3 regions of the Gordonia jacobaea genome follow, and region 2 is predicted to be linked to each of the others. Evidence: predicted binding sites of a transcription regulator. Region 2 holds the regulator's gene; each other region holds the start of a gene.
What was found. Region 2 encodes LexA, which represses DNA repair genes until DNA is damaged. Its sites were predicted from a motif close to CGAACANNTGTTCG; they were not measured.
Positions count from the first base shown of each region.

Region 1: a site for LexA is predicted at 3,454-3,467, ahead of ACRVY7_RS03340 (alpha-ketoglutarate-dependent dioxygenase AlkB). Genes of this name have one in related genera too.
Region 3: a site for LexA is predicted at 3,243-3,256, ahead of ACRVY7_RS03725 (DUF222 domain-containing protein). Genes of this name have one in related genera too.

Region 1 covers NZ_CBDRLS010000001.1:728,462-733,735, forward strand. Annotated here, with positions in the region: gene ACRVY7_RS03325 (TetR/AcrR family transcriptional regulator) at 1-357, shown strand, start outside; gene ACRVY7_RS03330 (TetR family transcriptional regulator) at 367-1,023, opposite strand; gene ACRVY7_RS03335 (MMPL family transporter) at 1,061-3,295, opposite strand; gene ACRVY7_RS03340 (alpha-ketoglutarate-dependent dioxygenase AlkB) at 3,490-4,119, shown strand; gene ACRVY7_RS03345 (hypothetical protein) at 4,233-4,682, shown strand; gene ACRVY7_RS03350 (alpha/beta hydrolase) at 4,682-5,274, shown strand, end outside.
Region 2 covers NZ_CBDRLS010000003.1:135,748-141,021, forward strand. Annotated here, with positions in the region: gene ACRVY7_RS11445 (1-phosphofructokinase family hexose kinase) at 1-377, opposite strand, end outside; gene ACRVY7_RS11450 (DeoR/GlpR family DNA-binding transcription regulator) at 374-1,144, opposite strand; gene ptsP (phosphoenolpyruvate--protein phosphotransferase) at 1,414-3,129, shown strand; gene lexA (transcriptional repressor LexA) at 3,174-3,821, opposite strand; gene ACRVY7_RS11465 (LysM peptidoglycan-binding domain-containing protein) at 4,138-4,767, shown strand; partial or broken gene nrdR (transcriptional regulator NrdR) at 4,912-5,274, shown strand, end outside.
Region 3 covers NZ_CBDRLS010000001.1:810,428-815,701, reverse strand. Annotated here, with positions in the region: gene cydC (thiol reductant ABC exporter subunit CydC) at 1-1,572, shown strand, start outside; gene ACRVY7_RS03730 (hypothetical protein) at 1,614-1,970, opposite strand; gene ACRVY7_RS03725 (DUF222 domain-containing protein) at 2,018-3,238, opposite strand; gene ACRVY7_RS03720 (hypothetical protein) at 3,716-4,165, shown strand; gene ACRVY7_RS03715 (heme-binding beta-barrel domain-containing protein) at 4,233-4,898, opposite strand; gene ACRVY7_RS03710 (hypothetical protein) at 5,137-5,274, opposite strand, start outside.

The DNA of each region.
Region 1 (5,274 bases), on a different contig from region 2:
GTGCACCCCGACGCCATCTGCTCGTACCTCTCGGACCTGCGCGACGCCATCACGGCGGCGTCGGCGGCCGACGCTGCGACGCCGTCGGGATGCCTTATCCTCACCGCGTCGGCGACACCGATCGGCGCCGACGATGCGGTGCACAGCGTCATCGAGAACTATCGGGCGATGTTGTCCGACGCGATCCGACGCGGCATCGCGGCACACATGCCCGACGCGTCGTCGAGCATCGTCGACCATCACACACGACTCACCGTCGCCGCGATCATCGCCGCGCAGTGCCTGGCGCGCATCAATCCCGACGAAGCGGCACGCACGCTCGACGCAGCGACCAGTGCCCTCGGCACGTCTGCGTAGCGCGCGAACTCACAGCGGTAGGCCCTGCTCCAGCAGGTCGATCGCCTCGAGAAGCGTCTCGAGGAATCTGCCGTCGCGCACGTTCTCGGTCCCGTTGGCGATGTGGAACATCATGCCGCCGACCGCGGCGATGAAGACGCGGAGCCGCGGACTGTCACGCTCCACGCCGAGGTAGTCGGCGATGAAATCTGCCGCCTCCGAGATCGCGCGGTCGGATTCGATCTGATTGACCAGCAGCAGCGCGGGCTCGGACTGGATGAGCGTCATGCGAGCCGGGTCCGACGCCCAGTCGTCGGCCAACACCAACTCGACCAGTCCCCGCACCATCGCGCGGAGCAGATCGAATCGGCCGAGTCCCGGCGGGATTGCCTCGAGGACAGCCTGCCACTCGTCGTCGAGGTCATCGCTGATGACCACCTGCTCCTTGGATTGGAAGTAGCGGAAGAAGGTGGTGTGCGAGACGTCGGCCGCCTCGGCGATCTGGGCGACCGTCGTCTGCGCGTAGCCGTTGGCGTCGAAGAGTTCCATCGCCGCCGCCCGAATCGCCGCCCTGGTACGACGTTTGTGCTTCTCGCGCAACCCGATCGGCGGCACCGGGGCGGCTGGCGCATGCGAGACCGAGGCGGGCGCGGAAGCCATCGCTGCCGTACTCGTCGCCTCGGTCATCGCAGTGCTCTCCCTATCTACTCTTTTCCCGGTCCGCTCAACTCGACGCCGCGGCCACCTCGCGAGGTTCGTCGGTGCTCGCCTGCGGGATGCCGCGGTCGCGCACCTTCTCACCCTCGATGTCGAGGTTGGGAACCAGCTTGTCCAGCCATCGTGGCAGACCCCATGCCCTATCGCCCAGCAAAGTGATCACAGCGGGCACGACCATCATGCGAATGATGAAGGCGTCGAACAGGACCGCTGTTGCCAGCGAGAAGCCGAGCATCTTGGCCGTCGTGTCGGGCGAGAGCATGAACGCGGCGAACACGCTGATCATGATGATCGCCGCCGATGTGACGACACGCGCACCGTGCCGGTAGCCGGCGATGATCGCATCCTTCGCACTCATCCCGTGGATGTACTCCTCGCGTATTCGCGTCACCAGGAACACCTGGTAATCCATCGCGAGGCCGAACACCACGCCGATCAGGAAGATCGGGAGGAACGACAGGATCGGCTTGGTGTTGTCGATCAGACCGAACCAACCCTCTTGGAAGATCGCGACCGTCACACCGAACGTCGCCAGCACCGAGAAGATGAAGCCGATCGTTCCGATCAGCGGGACCCAGATCGACCGGAACACCGCGATCATGATCAGGAATGCCAGCCCGACCACCACGATCAGATATGGGATGAGCGCCTTGTCGAGTTTGGCGGACAGGTCGGACATGATCGCCGTCTGGCCACCGACGTGCAGCTCTGCCCCCGCCCGCTGAGCCTCGGGGCTGAACGCGCGGATCTGCTCCATGAGGTCGTGCGTCGCCTGATCCGACGGCGCGCTCTCGGGCGTCACCGAGATCAGCGCGGCGGTTGCCCCGACATTCGGCTGCGGTGTGCCGTTGCCCAGCCACGTCATCGTCGACGCATTGGCGACGTCGGGCAGCGTCTTGATGTGCGCGACGGTCTCGGTGGCCGCCTTCTCCACCGTGCCGTCCTCGGAGTGCAGCACGACGAGCAGCGGGCCGTTGATGCCCTCACCGAAGCCACGCTGCAGCAGTGCCTGCGCGGGAGCCTCGTCGTCGCTGGAGAGCGAGAGTCCCAGTTGCAGCTTGCCGACCGGGATCGCCGCGAGCACCAGCACCGCGAGACCCGCGACGATGAACGGGATGGGTCGTCGAACCACCATGCGGCCGAAGCGAACTCCGTTGGTGTCGGCGGTGTCGGATTCTTCTGCGTGCTTGATCCACGGGATGCGCGGGGTGAACGCGAAACGTCCGACGGCGCCGAGCAGCGCGGGGATCAGGGTGAGCGCGGCGATCACGGCCATGAACACCGCGACGGCGGCGCCCGCACCCATCTGGGTGATCAGCGGGATCCCGACCACCATCAGCGCGACGACAGCGATGATCACGGTCAAACCGGCGAAGACCACCGCGGAGCCTGCCGTACCGACCGCGCGGCCCGCGGCGTCGGCCCTGTCTCCGCCGCGTTTCACCTCGCCGCGGTAGCGCGAGACGATGAACAGCGCGTAGTCGATCGACACGGCGATGCCGAGCATGGTGACGATCGCGGTCGCGGTCTCGTTGACCGTCATGACCTCGGCACTGAGCCGCAGCAGCATGATGGTGATCATCACGCCCATCAGTCCGGTGATCAGCGGGATGAACGCGGCGACCAGCGCCCCGAAGGCGACGATCATCACCACGAAGGCGACCGCGAAACCGATCAGCTCGGCCTTGCCGCCCGCCTCCATGACACTCATCAGCGAACCCGTGGCCTCGACCTGCAGGCCATTGCCCCGATGCTTCTCGAGGATGTCGGTCAACTGCTTCTTGTTCTCGACGGTGAGGTCGGTCAGCTCGATGTTCTGCCGCACCTGGATCAAACCGACCTTGCCGCCGTCACCGAGAACCGACGACGCGAGCTCGGGTTTGGCCGCGGCGACGGTGACCGGGTTCAGCACCGTTGCCTTGTCGGTGAGGTCGGGCAGGGTGTGCAGGTCGGCGACGAGTGCGTCGATCTGAGCGGAATGGGCGGCCAGCCCGTCGTCCGCGGCGACGAGGACGCTGGTCGACGCCTGCGATTGCTGCTTCATCGCCTCGGGGAAGTACTCCTCGACCTGCGATGTCGCGGTCCCGGAGTCGGTTCCTGGGAGTTCGAAGTCTTTCGCGAACTTCGGATTCAACGCACCCACGAGCCCGATGAGCAACGCGGCGATGACCACCCAGGCCCCGATCACCCACCACTTGTGGCGGAACGAGAACCGTCCCACCCGAAACAACAACGACGCCATCTGTGCACTCCCTCGAGAAGACTCCGACATTCTGGTAGCAACTAAGAAGTGTTAGTTGCTAACACTTGTGCTCCGGTATACAGATCGTTCCGGCCAATGTGCCACCTCCGAGCCGCGATTGTGAGCGACGTCCCACACGAGCGCCTGCGACCGCCTTGCGAACACACGTTCGATATCGGTGTAGGCTGACGTCCATGAGCGCAGGAGTCCAGGGATCGATCTTCGACCTCGACGCCGAGTCACCGCGGCTGCGCGATCTCGGATCGCACGTCGAGCGTCGAGTCCTGACCAACGGCGCGTGGGTGGATCTGCGGCCGGGATGGATCGCAGGCAGCACCGACCTCTTCGACGCTCTGCACGACGTCGTTCCGTGGCGGGCCGAGCGTCGTCGGATGTACGACAGGGTTGTCGACGTCCCGCGTCTGGTCTGCAATTACCAGGCGAGTGACGAACTCCCCGACCCGTTACTCGCCGACGCGCGAGCGGCCCTGACAGCGCATTACCGCGACGAGTTGCGCGAGGGCTTCGCGACCGCGGGCCTGTGCCTGTATCGCGACGGGTCGGATTCGGTTGCGTGGCACGGCGACCGGTTCGGGCGTGGCGCCACGCACGACACGATGGTCGCGATCGTCTCCCTCGGCTCACCGCGCCCGTTGGCACTGCGGCCGCGCGGCGGCGGAGCGTCGTTGAAATTCACGTTGTCGGCGGGCGATCTGTTGGTGATGGGCGGGAGTTGTCAACGCACCTGGGAGCACGCGGTGCCGAAAGTCCGCGGCGTCGGGGCGCGAATGAGCGTGCAGTTCCGCCCACCCGGCGTGTGGTGAGCGGGAGACTCCCGAAGATCTTTGGAACCTTTACCCCCTTGGGTGCGTCAGAGTCTGTGCCGTCGGTGCCAGCCGACGGGAACATCTGAACGTGACATCAGGGGGACCGACACGTGACAGCACCTCAACTGCCGCTCGATGGCATGGCGGATGTAATCGGAGAAGGTTTGGCCGAACTCCTCAACAGAGCGAGGAAGCCGGACCGCGAGGACAGCACCCCTGCTCCTGGGCCTGGCCCTGATCGATCAGATCCTGACCAATCCTCCTCTGCCCGAGCGCCTTTCGGTGTTCGACCCGAGGAGATCGAGCAGACCGCGAGTGCATGGCGGCGTGAATCGAAGGTCGTGGCGGAGCTCAAACTCGATGCGCTGTCGTCGGTGTCCGGTGCGATGAGTGACGTGACGACAGCGCTTCACTCGGCGTCGACCTCGGCGGTTCCGACGATCGCCTCGATCTCGGCTCGACTTGCGACACTGGCCGATTCGCTCATGACGTTCAACGCCATGGCCATCGATCGCGACGATCGCGCAGCGGCATCCCTACGCAGCGTGCCGACCCGCTGATGAAACCGACCATCTCAGCGGTGCGCGGATGGAGTACCAACGCGATCTCGGCCGCAGGCGCGGCCGCACAGGCCGCAGCTCAGACGCTCGACACGTCCCTCGCGGCAGTCGAGCGATCACTGAACGACGCCGCCTCGTGGCGAGGCGCAACCCACGACGCCGCGCAGATGCGGATCACCGAAGAACGCGACCACGCCTCCGAGGTACGTAACGTACTGAACCAGATCGCCGACGAGGCCAAGGACGCCGCCGCAGACATTGCCCATGCACGGGCGTATCTGATCCGCGAGGTCGACAACGCGATCGCCGACGGGTTCACCGTGTCCGACACCGGCGAGGTGACCCACGCCGATCCCGACGAGGACATGAACGCCTTCGTCCGCGAGAACCGGATCGCCATCGGCATTGACACCCTCACCGAATTCGACACCGACTACGGCCGTCGGATCGGCGAATTGGCATCCGACATCGCAGCCATGGTCAACGGACAGCCCGACGTCACGCTGCCCGGCGGCACCCGCGCCGACCCGGACCGGGTGGTCGCCGATCTGCGTAACCTACCCGCCGAACACCGACGCCAGTACCTGGAGTC
Region 2 (5,274 bases):
TCGGCGCTGCCGAGTACGAGCGCTGTCAGATCGTCGAGTTCGGCAGATGTGAGGGTGTGGCCGGGCGCATTGATCTTCGTGGTCGTCCCGTCGTTTTCGGCGACCGTGATGTTGGTGCGGATCTGGCCGTCGATATCGACCGTGCGATAGGGCAGTGCGACCGCGTCGAGGGCGGTGAGCAACGGGTCGTCGGCGTGCGCGGGTAGTACCGCGACGGTGGGGATGCCGGCTTCCGCGACGACGCGGGACACGTTGACTCCCTTGCCGCCCGGCTCGACCCGGGTGGAGGTACTGCGTTGCACCTCGCCCCGCATCAACGGTCCTGCGATCTCCAGGGTGCGGTCGAGACTCGGGTTGGCTGTGACTGTGAGGATCATGCGATCACGACCTCGATGCCGTGTGCCGAGAGCGCCGCCGAGAACTCGGGGTCGATCCCGTCGTCGGTGATCAGGACATCCACCTCGTCGAGCGGAGCGAACGAGCTGAAGTCCTCGCGTTCCATCTTCGACGAGTCGGCCAGCACTACGACACGCTGCGCGGCGGCGACGATGGCGGACTTGACCGAGGCTTCCTCCGCGTCGGGGGTGGAGAGGCCGTGGCCCTCACTGATCCCGTTGGTGCCGACGAAGGCAACCGAAGCACGCATCTTTCGCAGCGCTGCGACGGTCTCGGCTCCGACTGCGGCCTGGGTGAGTCCGCGGACTCGACCGCCGACCATGAGTAGGGTGGCCCGCTCGTGCGCGGTGAGTGCCTGCCCGAGCTGGAGGCTCGTGGAGATCACCGTGAGCCTGCGATCCGCCGGCAGCAGCTTGGCGGCCTGGTAGGTGGTGGTTCCGGCGTCGAAGATGACCGATCCGCCGTCCGAGGGCAGAAACCGTATCGCAGCGCGTGCGATCGCGGCCTTCTCTGCGGTGTGGGAGGACTCGCGTTGGTCGAGTCCCAACTCGTTGACTACCTCGACCGTCCCGGCCTTGACTGCTCCGCCGTGGACGCGTTGCACGCTACCTGCGCGCTCGAGGACCGCGAGGTCGCGGCGCACCGTCTCGCTCGTCACGTCGAACCTGTCGGCGAGGGCGGTCACGGATGCGCGGCCGTGCGCGCGCACCTGATCGGCTATTGCTCGCTGTCGCTCTTCGGCGTACACCTGTCGACTCCGATCTGTGGTGTGGCTCGCGCTTCGGCGAACCATCTGTGGGTCTGTGTGCTGTGGATCCGGCTGCTGTGGATCTGGCTTCTGCGGATCATCGTGAGTTTGGTTCTGTGTGGCATTCGATGTTGATATATCTGTGTTTACGCCCGTGTGTGTTGACAAGTCAAGTGTTTCGAGTAACTTTGATCACAGAAATTCACGATGCCGGGTATCCCTCACAGATCACCGCACCCGGCCGATCGACCCGGAAGGCAGCAGACGCAATGGAGAATCACCTGGTATCGGAGAATCGGGTCACCATGAACGGTCAAGGAGAGTTGTCGGGAACACCCGTCGTCGCGGGGTTCGCCTACGGGCCGGTGTTGTGGCCGGGTGGGCGCGTCACCTACGACGAGACGTCACTCGGCACCGATCACGTTCTGGCCGAGGGCGAGCGGGACGCGGAGGCGGAACGCCTCGTCGCCGCCGCGGCAGTCGTCGCGGGCAGGCTGCGTCATCGCGCATCACACGCGTCGGGAGCTGCGGCCGAGGTCCTTGCTGCGACCGCCGGGTTGGCCGAGGATCGGGGATGGATCGGTGCGGCGAAATCGCGTGTCGCGAAGGGCGCGTCGGCGCCCGCCGCCGCGGTCGCGGCCACGGCGCAGTTCTCCGAGATGTTCGCCAAACTCGGCGGGTTGATGGCAGAGCGGATCACCGACCTCAACGACGTTCGTGACCGAGTGGTCGCCGAGTTGCTCGGCCAGCCGGAGCCGGGAATTCCGACGCCGAGTCACCCGTCGATTCTCTTCGCTGACGACCTCGCTCCCGCGGATACCGCTGGGCTCGATCCCGCGGTGATCGTCGGGCTGGCCACGCGTCTCGGCGGACCGACCAGTCATACCGCCATCATCGCGCGGCAGTTGGGCATCCCGTGCGTGGTCGCTGTGGCGCGACTGAGTGAGATCACCAGCGGCACAATGGTTTTGCTCGACGGAGGCGCGGGGTCGATCACCGTCGAACCAGAGGGGTCCGAAGCGCGTGAACTCGTCGAGCGCAGCGTTGCGGAGGCCGCGCTTGTTGCTGCGTGGCGTGGCCCCGGCCGGACTGCCGACGGCACCGCCGTCGCCATCCTCGCGAATGTTGCCGACGGCGTCTCCGCGCGCAGCGCTGCCGATGCACCAGTCGAGGGCATCGGGCTGTTCCGCACCGAGTTGGCGTTTCTCGACAGGGCGGATGAGCCCGATGTGGACGAGCAGACGCGGCTGTACCGCGACGTGTTCGAGGCGTTCGCGGGCCAAAAAGTCGTCATCAGGACGCTCGACGCCGGGTCGGACAAGCCGCTGGCGTTCATCGAGCACCCGGACGAGGCGAATCCCGCACTAGGCGTGCGAGGCAACCGCATCGGCGACGACCACCCCGACATCGTGCGAACTCAGCTCGACGCGATTGCGCGCGCGGCAGAGGAGTCCGGCACGACGCCGTGGGTCATGGCACCGATGATCGCCACGGCCGCGGAGGCCGCACAGTTCGCCGAACTCGTCCGTCAGCGTGGTCTGACGGCAGGCGTGATGATCGAGATCCCGGCAGCGGCGATCCTGGCGCCCGCGATTCTGGCCGAGGTTGACTTCGTGTCGATCGGAACCAACGACCTCACCCAGTACACGATGGCCGCCGACCGGATGTCGGCAGAACTCGCCGAACTCACCGACCCCTGGCAACCGGCGGTGCTCGCACTCATCTCGCAGGTTGCGACCGCCGGCGCCCAGCAGGGCAAACCCGTCGGAGTCTGTGGCGAGGCCGCGGCCGACCCGTCGCTCGCATGTGTGCTCGTCGGGCTCGGAGTCACCTCGCTGTCGGCGGCTCCGGCGGCGACGCCCGCAGTCGGGGCGAAGCTGTCGACGGCGACGATGGAGCAGTGCCGGGCTGCCGCCGCTGCCGCACTTGCCACCTCGAGTCCGGCACTCGCCCGACGCGCAGCTGCCGAGCAACTCGACGGCTGACGCAGACCCCGCTGGTCAGCGACCTGCGGGGCCCGTTCCGCGCATCAGACCCGGCGCATCACCGTGACGACTTTGCCGAGGATGGCGGCGTCGTCTCCGGGGATCGGATCGAAGAGCGGATTGTGCGGCATCAGCCAGACGTGGCCGTCTTTGCGCTTGAAGGTCTTCACCGTCGCCTCGCCGTCGATCATCGCTGCGACGATGTCGCCGTTGTCGGCGACATTCTGCTGACGCACGACAACCCAGTCGCCGTCGCAGATCGCGGCGTCGATCATCGATTCGCCGACGACGCGGAGCAGGAACAACGAGCCCTCACCGACGAGCTCACGCGGAAGCGGGAAGACGTCTTCGACCGCCTCCTCCGCGAGAATCGGACCGCCCGCCGCGATGCGGCCGAGTACCGGAACGAACGTGGGGGTCGGGAGATCTCCGTTGATGGCATCGGAGTGATGTGCGTCGGGAGCCTCGGAGACGTTGACCGCCCGCGGACGGTTGGCGTCGCGCTTCAACAGGCCCTTGCGCTCGAGGGTGCGCAACTGGTGTGCGACCGATGACGTGGACGTGAGGCCGACGGCGTCGCCGATCTCTCGGATGCTCGGCGGATACCCGCGCTCGCGCACCGACTTTCGGATCACATCGAGGACGCCACGCTGGCGATCGGTGAGTGTTGCCTCGGCGACGGCCGGATGGATCGGTGCCTCCTCGCCGCCTCCACTCTTCTTGCCTTCGACGCTGCGACCGTTGCCCTTGGGCGACGACGGGCCGCGTCGTGACTTCTCTGTCATCGGTTCCGTCCTTCCTGATGTGTGAAGCGGGTGCTGTTGTGAACCGGGTGCTGTTGTGAAGCGGGGTGGGGTGCGTCTTTCTTCCATCGTCTGGCGCCGACAGTAGCGGAGGCCACTGACAACATCAAACATTTGTTCGACGTGTCGCAGGACTTTGTCGGACCCCTCTGGTAGAACTCGAACATCAGTTCATCGAACGCTTGATCGACCATTGGAGGTAGCGATGACCAGCTTGATGACCAACCCGGTGACCCGCACGATTCCCAGCACGTCGAGTGCATCCGCGGCAACACCGCCGACCACCCGATCTGCAACGCCGCGACCTGCATCGACGACGCGTCCCCGAGTTCACCGCGCCACGGTGGTCAGTGGACGTGCACCGTCGAATCCCGTGCGTAGCGACGAGCTACGTGTGGCGGGGCACGTTCGAACGACTGAGTCCCGACGGACCGCCGGCGCAGACGTCATGCCGCAACCTCGGCGTCGGATCGCGTTCGATCACGGAACCTCAACGCGGCCAGCGGGCACGCGATGCGCCGGTGGCGTCGGCGAGCTGGTGGCTGCCCGTCGGCGCCGGGCAGCGTTCTTGGCGGTACTCGCGGGAGTCGGGTTGGCACTGACCGTGTGGGTGGTCGGGACCGTCGGCGCCGACTACCAGCGGGCGAGCATGCCGTCGTCGACCTCCACGCAGGTGGTCCACGTGCGTTCCGGCGAATCGCTGAGCTCGATCGCCGCACGCGTCGCGCCTGATGTGCCGCGTCAGACCGTCATCGACGAGATCATCGACCTCAACGATCTGCCGTCGAGTGGGCTGCGCGTTGGCCAACCGCTTGTCACACCCGCGTACCGCTGAGCGCTGGCGGTATTCTCGATGTCACAGGGTCCAGTCGGAAACCGACACGGTCACCGCTGCGGTCTCGCCTCCGCCGGTCGTCAGACGATCGGACCGAGCCAGACCGACGGAGCCGCTGCGTCCCGAGATCTGCACGAGGACTACATGCGCTGCCCGTTTTGCAAGAACGAAGACACCAAGGTCGTCGATTCGCGTGTCGCCGATGAGGGGCAGGCGATCCGGCGTCGTCGCGCGTGTAGCGAGTGCGGGCGGCGGTTCTCCACAGTCGAGAGTGCTGTTCTGGCAGTCGTGAAGCGCAACGGTGTGACCGAGCCGTTCAGCAGAGAAAAGGTGATGCGCGGGGTACGACGCGCATGCCAGGGACGTCACGTGAACGAAGACGATCTCGCACAGTTGGCTCAGCAGGTCGAAGACGCGGTGAGGTCGTCCGGTTCGGCCGAGATCCCCAGCAACGAGGTCGGTCTGGCCATCCTCGGCCCGCTCCGCGACCTCGACGAGGTGGCGTAC
Region 3 (5,274 bases), on a different contig from region 2:
GTCGCGATCACCGCGGTACGCGCACTGGGTATTTCGCGTGGTCTGTTCCGCTACCTGGAGCGGCTGGCGACGCACGATCTGGCGCTCGGCGGCATGGCGACGGCGCGGGAACGTCTCTACCTCGCGCTGGCCACCGGCTCGCCCGCGTACTCGGTCACGTTGCGGCGTGGTGATCTGCTCACCCGAACCGGCGACGACATCGACGAACTCGGTAACGCACTGATCCGTGGACTGATCCCGATCGGCGTCGGATTCACCACGTCGCTCGCCGCGATCATCATCATGGCGTTCGTATCCGGTTGGGCCGCAGTCGTGTTGGCGGTGGCGCTCATCGTCAGCGGTGTCGTGGCGCCGTGGCTCGCAGCGCGTGGGTCGGCGCGGGCCATCGCCGACAGTGCCGCCGCGACTACACGGGCTGCCGATACCGCGTCCACCGCGCTCTGGCATGCGCCGGAACTCATCGTCGGGCGGCGTCGTGACGCGGTGTTGGCCGACGCCCGTGCCGCGGACGAGGATGCCATCGCCGCTGCTGATCGTGGTGTGCGCGTGCAATCACTCGCCGCAGCGGCCACGCCGCTCGCGCTGGGGGCGTCGCTGCTGGCCGCCTGCCTGATCGGAATCCACCTGGCGTCGTCGACGTCGGGTTCCCTCGCCGACGTCGCGAGCGGCCACGGACTGACCCCGATGATCCTCGGCGTGCTGATCCTGTTGCCGCTCTCGGCATTCGAATCGACCGCACCGCTGACCGAGGCGGGCATCCAATTGGAGCGCAGCCGCCAGAGCGCGGCGCGCGTGATGGCGCTGGTCGACGGCGCCTGTGCTGAAGGTGTTCAGGTCGGAGCTTCTACGGATGGCGCCGACGACATCGACGTGCCGGTACACGCCGGGCCGGTGACGATGCAGCTCGATCAGCTGAGGTGGGGGTGGCCCGCCACAACCGACGCCACACCGCCGACGCTCGGCCCTGAACAGGGCATCTCCCAGGTGCTGCCGCCGGGATCGCGACTTGCCGTCGTCGGCCCGAGCGGCATCGGGAAGTCGACGCTCCTGCTGACCATCGCCGGTCTGCTCGAGCCGCGTGCCGGTTCGGTGAGTGCCACCGATCAGGACGGTACTCCTGTCGCATTGCGCTCGGCTGCATGCTATTTCGCCGAGGAGGCGCACATCTTCTCGACGACGCTCGGTGAGAACCTGCGCGTGGCCCGCGGCGACGTGACCGACGACGAGATGCGCGCGGCGCTGGGCGCCGTCGGTCTCGGCGAGTGGGTGGCAGGTCTGCCCGACGGCCTCGACACGGTGCTGACCGGTGGGGCGGAGGCGATCAGCGGTGGGCAGCGTCGTCGACTATTGCTTGCCCGCGCACTGCTGCACCGGGCACCGGTGGTGCTGCTCGACGAGCCGACCGAACACCTCGACGCCGCGGACGCCGAGCAGTTGCTCGCCCGCCTGCTGACGCCGGTCGGTGGCATGTTCGGACCCGAGCGGACCGTGGTGGTTGTGACGCATCAGCCACCGCGTGCGGAGTCTGCTGACTTCGTGCGCATCGAATGGGAACCGGTGAGTTCCCAGTAGGTGGCGATTGCTCAGTAGGCGATTGCTCAGTAGGCGATTGCTCAGTAGGGCGGCGGGTTCTCGTCGTTCCAGCGCTTTTCGGCACGTTCGAGTCGACGACGCTTGGCGTCGTGTGCGGCGTTGATTCGGCGATTGGCTGGGTGATCGGGTGGTTTCTGCCTGTGCAGCCCTCGGAAGAGGTTGAAGCCCGTGAACGCATTGCCGACGAAGGTGTGCCCGGTGGGGGAGACGAACAGAGTCGTCCCCATCACGGTCTGCAGGTCGCGCCAGTTGCCGAAGGTCTTGATCCTGTGGTGAAACCTGCACAGCGGCTTGAGGTTTGACGCCAGCGTGGCGCCTCCAGCCTGCGGATTGCTGCGGTTGAAAGCCTCGCCGTGGTCGACGTCGGCGCGCCACACCGGGTTGCTGCATCCGGGGAACGTGCAGCACAGCTCGCCCGAGCGGATCAGCGCGTCGAGCTTCTTGCTCGGCGTGTACCGCAGTGCCGATGAGGCGGCACGCTCGTTGATCGTCGCGGGATCGAGGAAGTCGATCTCGGCATCCGTGAGTAGTTTTCGAATCGTCTCCGCATCGCAACGCCGTGTCCGTCGATGAATCCCGGTTTGTCGTCGTGGCCATCGATGGTGGACTCGTTGACGACGACGTGGATGACCGCTCTCGGCGACGGCGGAATCATCTGTGCCGGTGCGGCGGCTTGGTCGGGCAGGTCGTCGGTTGGTTCGCTTGCCGCCTCCGAGAGGTCGTCAGACAGCGCGCAGGCCTCGCACCTACAGGTGAGGTGGCTCTCGCCGTGCGCGAAGGCGGTCAGGGCGTCGGCTCGACGTTGTGCGTGAGTGCGCGGGTCGGCGTCGTGGACGGCGTCGGCCATCGTGTTGAGCCGGGCGTCGATCATGACACCGGACTCGATGGGAAGCGTCCCGCTGATACGGGACTGTCCTGGCTGGTGCCGGTCGGGCCGTACCTGCACGTCGCGGTCATGCTCGACGAGCTCGCGCTGCCGTTTGACCGCGGGAGGGTCGAGTTGTGCGACGACGCTGTCGACGAGTGCCTTGAGGCGAGTCGTCGACATTTTGTTGCGCGCCAGCAGTGCCGAGGCGATTCGGGCGTCGACGTCGGCGATGGTGTCGGGTCCGCACAGGGCGGTGCGCGAAAGGACGATGAGGAATTGGGACAGGTCGAGACGTCCGCACGCCAGTACCGAGCCGGTGAGCGGTAGGCGATAGCGGACGGCATGCCCTGCGGTAATCAGCTCACGCGCCCTGGCGGGCGAGACCGAGAGGACCGCGCCGACGTCGGCGATGGTGCGCTCGAGTCCGTCCGGGCCGAACCGGGCGCGCGGATTACCGCCGGATCTGGCCAGCGTCGCCAGCGCGTGCAGATCTTCCGGGGAATCGGCGGGGCCGGGGTGCGCTTCGCCGATCTCTGAGCCGTAGTCTTCCTCGTGCTCTTCGTGAATCAGGCTGATAGCCTGCAGCATTCGATAATCGGCGCTGGCGCGAACAGACGCGCAATGCGCGATGATCTCGACCAGGTCGGTCTTCGACAGTTCTTCGTCCTCGCACATCTGCTCGACGATCGGCGGCATCGTCGGCGCGCCAAAGCGCTCGGGATCCGACGACGCGCCGGGCGCGCCCGCGCCGGCGTCGAGAGTGGTTTCCAAGGACATGAACCAAACATACATTCGAGGTCTGACAAAAATTCTGAACGCAGATCCGACCTCGGCATACGCAGCGAAAAATGCGTTGCGGGCATGTTGTTGCGGGCGTACTTTCGGTCGTACACGAGAAAGGAGGTGGTCTGAAGTTGTATGACATACGGACACGTGAGGTGGCCATCCGCTAACGGCGGACCGCCTGTGACTTAAGCAGTTCGCCCGTTGGCGAATACCAGATGGTCACCCGACCCCCGCATCCGGCGTCCGGCCGATGTGCCCGTCTCTGACGGGTGATGCGGGGGTCGTTCCATGTCTTGGGCTGTTCCGTGTCTGGGTTCTTTCGCGGCCTGAGGTAGTGCGGCAGCCTCGGCCTGTCGGGCAATTCCGACAACGAGTAGTGCATTACGCATGCGGCCGCCGAGTCCGGGGAGTGAACTTCGTGTCAGTAGCACACTCGTTACCCGTGATTTGTGACAGACAGTGAGGTCGATGATGAGAACAACCAGCGCGGTCAGATCTCTCCACGCGCGCATGCACGAGTCGTCGAATCGCACTGCCGCGGTGCGCAGCCGCTATCTCACCACCGAGGATCCGGAATGGACCAACGACGGGCCGACCAACTGGATCATCGGGACGGTCGAGAACCTCGGCTACAGCCGACTTGGTATCGCAGGTGCCGCATCGGGCCACCTTGTCTTGCACAATGACGGCCTCGCCGACCTGGCGATCCTCTCCGCCCCCGGCGTCTGCGGGACCGCCGATGCGCTGTTCACCTACCTGCCGCGCGGCGCGTCGCGCATCCTGCCCGACACCGAGTTCCACATCCTGCAGGGTGAGCGTCGAGGTGGGCGCCCGGTGCTGGTGGGAGAGATCATCGACGACGGCCCGCTCGCGCTCCAGTTCTTCTTCGACGGCCCGCCGCCGCAATTGCGTGGGTGATCAGGCAGCGAATTCGACAATCAGGCAGCGTCACGCGACCGAGGCGAATGCGTGCGGCGTGCGCTGACTATCCGACGAAACGACGCAGCTTCGCGGACAGGCGCGGCGTGAGGTCGCCGTCGGAGTCGACGCGCTCTTCGACGTAGGCGAGGTCGCCGTCGGGAACGATGCCGTAGAGGCGCTTGGCGTTGCCGGCGGGGGCGCTGGTCTCCGAGCGCACGACGGCGTCGGTGGTGAGATTCCACGACGTCTGGTTCAGCGGCCGACCGTAGAACAGCTCGACCCAGCCCTCGGCGTGGGCGAGGAGCAGTTCGATGGAGTCGTCCTCGGTGATACGCCAGTAGCCGGTCTCACGCTGGTCGGGACGAAGGAAGTTGGCGTCCTCGTCGATGACCCAGGAGCGCGACTCCCAGTTCAGGAAGTTCTGTCCGTCATGACTGACGACGATCTGCTGTGCGAAGTGATAGTCGGTGTGGGTGACGGGATCGTGTCCCTCGCCCTCGCCACGCCACACTCCCACGAGCGGTAGTAACGCGAGAAGTCCCTGGTGGAGGTCCGCACCGAGCCGCAGGTTGGCGGTATCGGCCTTCAGCGGCAGATCGTCCCACGCGGGTACGTTGCGTTCGCGGCTGCCTGACTCGGCAGCGCGCGAATCGGCCTGGCTGATCGCCTCGTCGCCTGATCTACGGGCGGCGCCGGCGTCGTCGGGCTGTGCGTCCTCCGGGGAGGTCACGATTCGTCTGTGACCAGTCGGTAGAGCACGTACAGCGCAAACCAGGTGATCAGGACGGCCGCGAGGACCAGCAAGATTTCGAAGAAGATGACCACGGCTAGATTCTAACTCCGATGCGCGGGCGGTAGTTCACTGAGGTCGACCACACTCGGCTGGAAATATTGGCCGCGGGCCTCGTACCTCGCGTTTGAGACCTCAGCGGCAGGCGGGGCGACACGGTCGCCGCGTTTGGCTGGGCTCACAGGTGCGGCGCAGGCACGGCGCCAGCATCACCATCGGTAGCCGAGGCCAGAATGCGCGCCAGCTCCGGATCGGCGTACACCTCCGCGGTGTGCCGCCACGCCTCGATCGTCAGCGCCGACGGCGCTGGATTGTC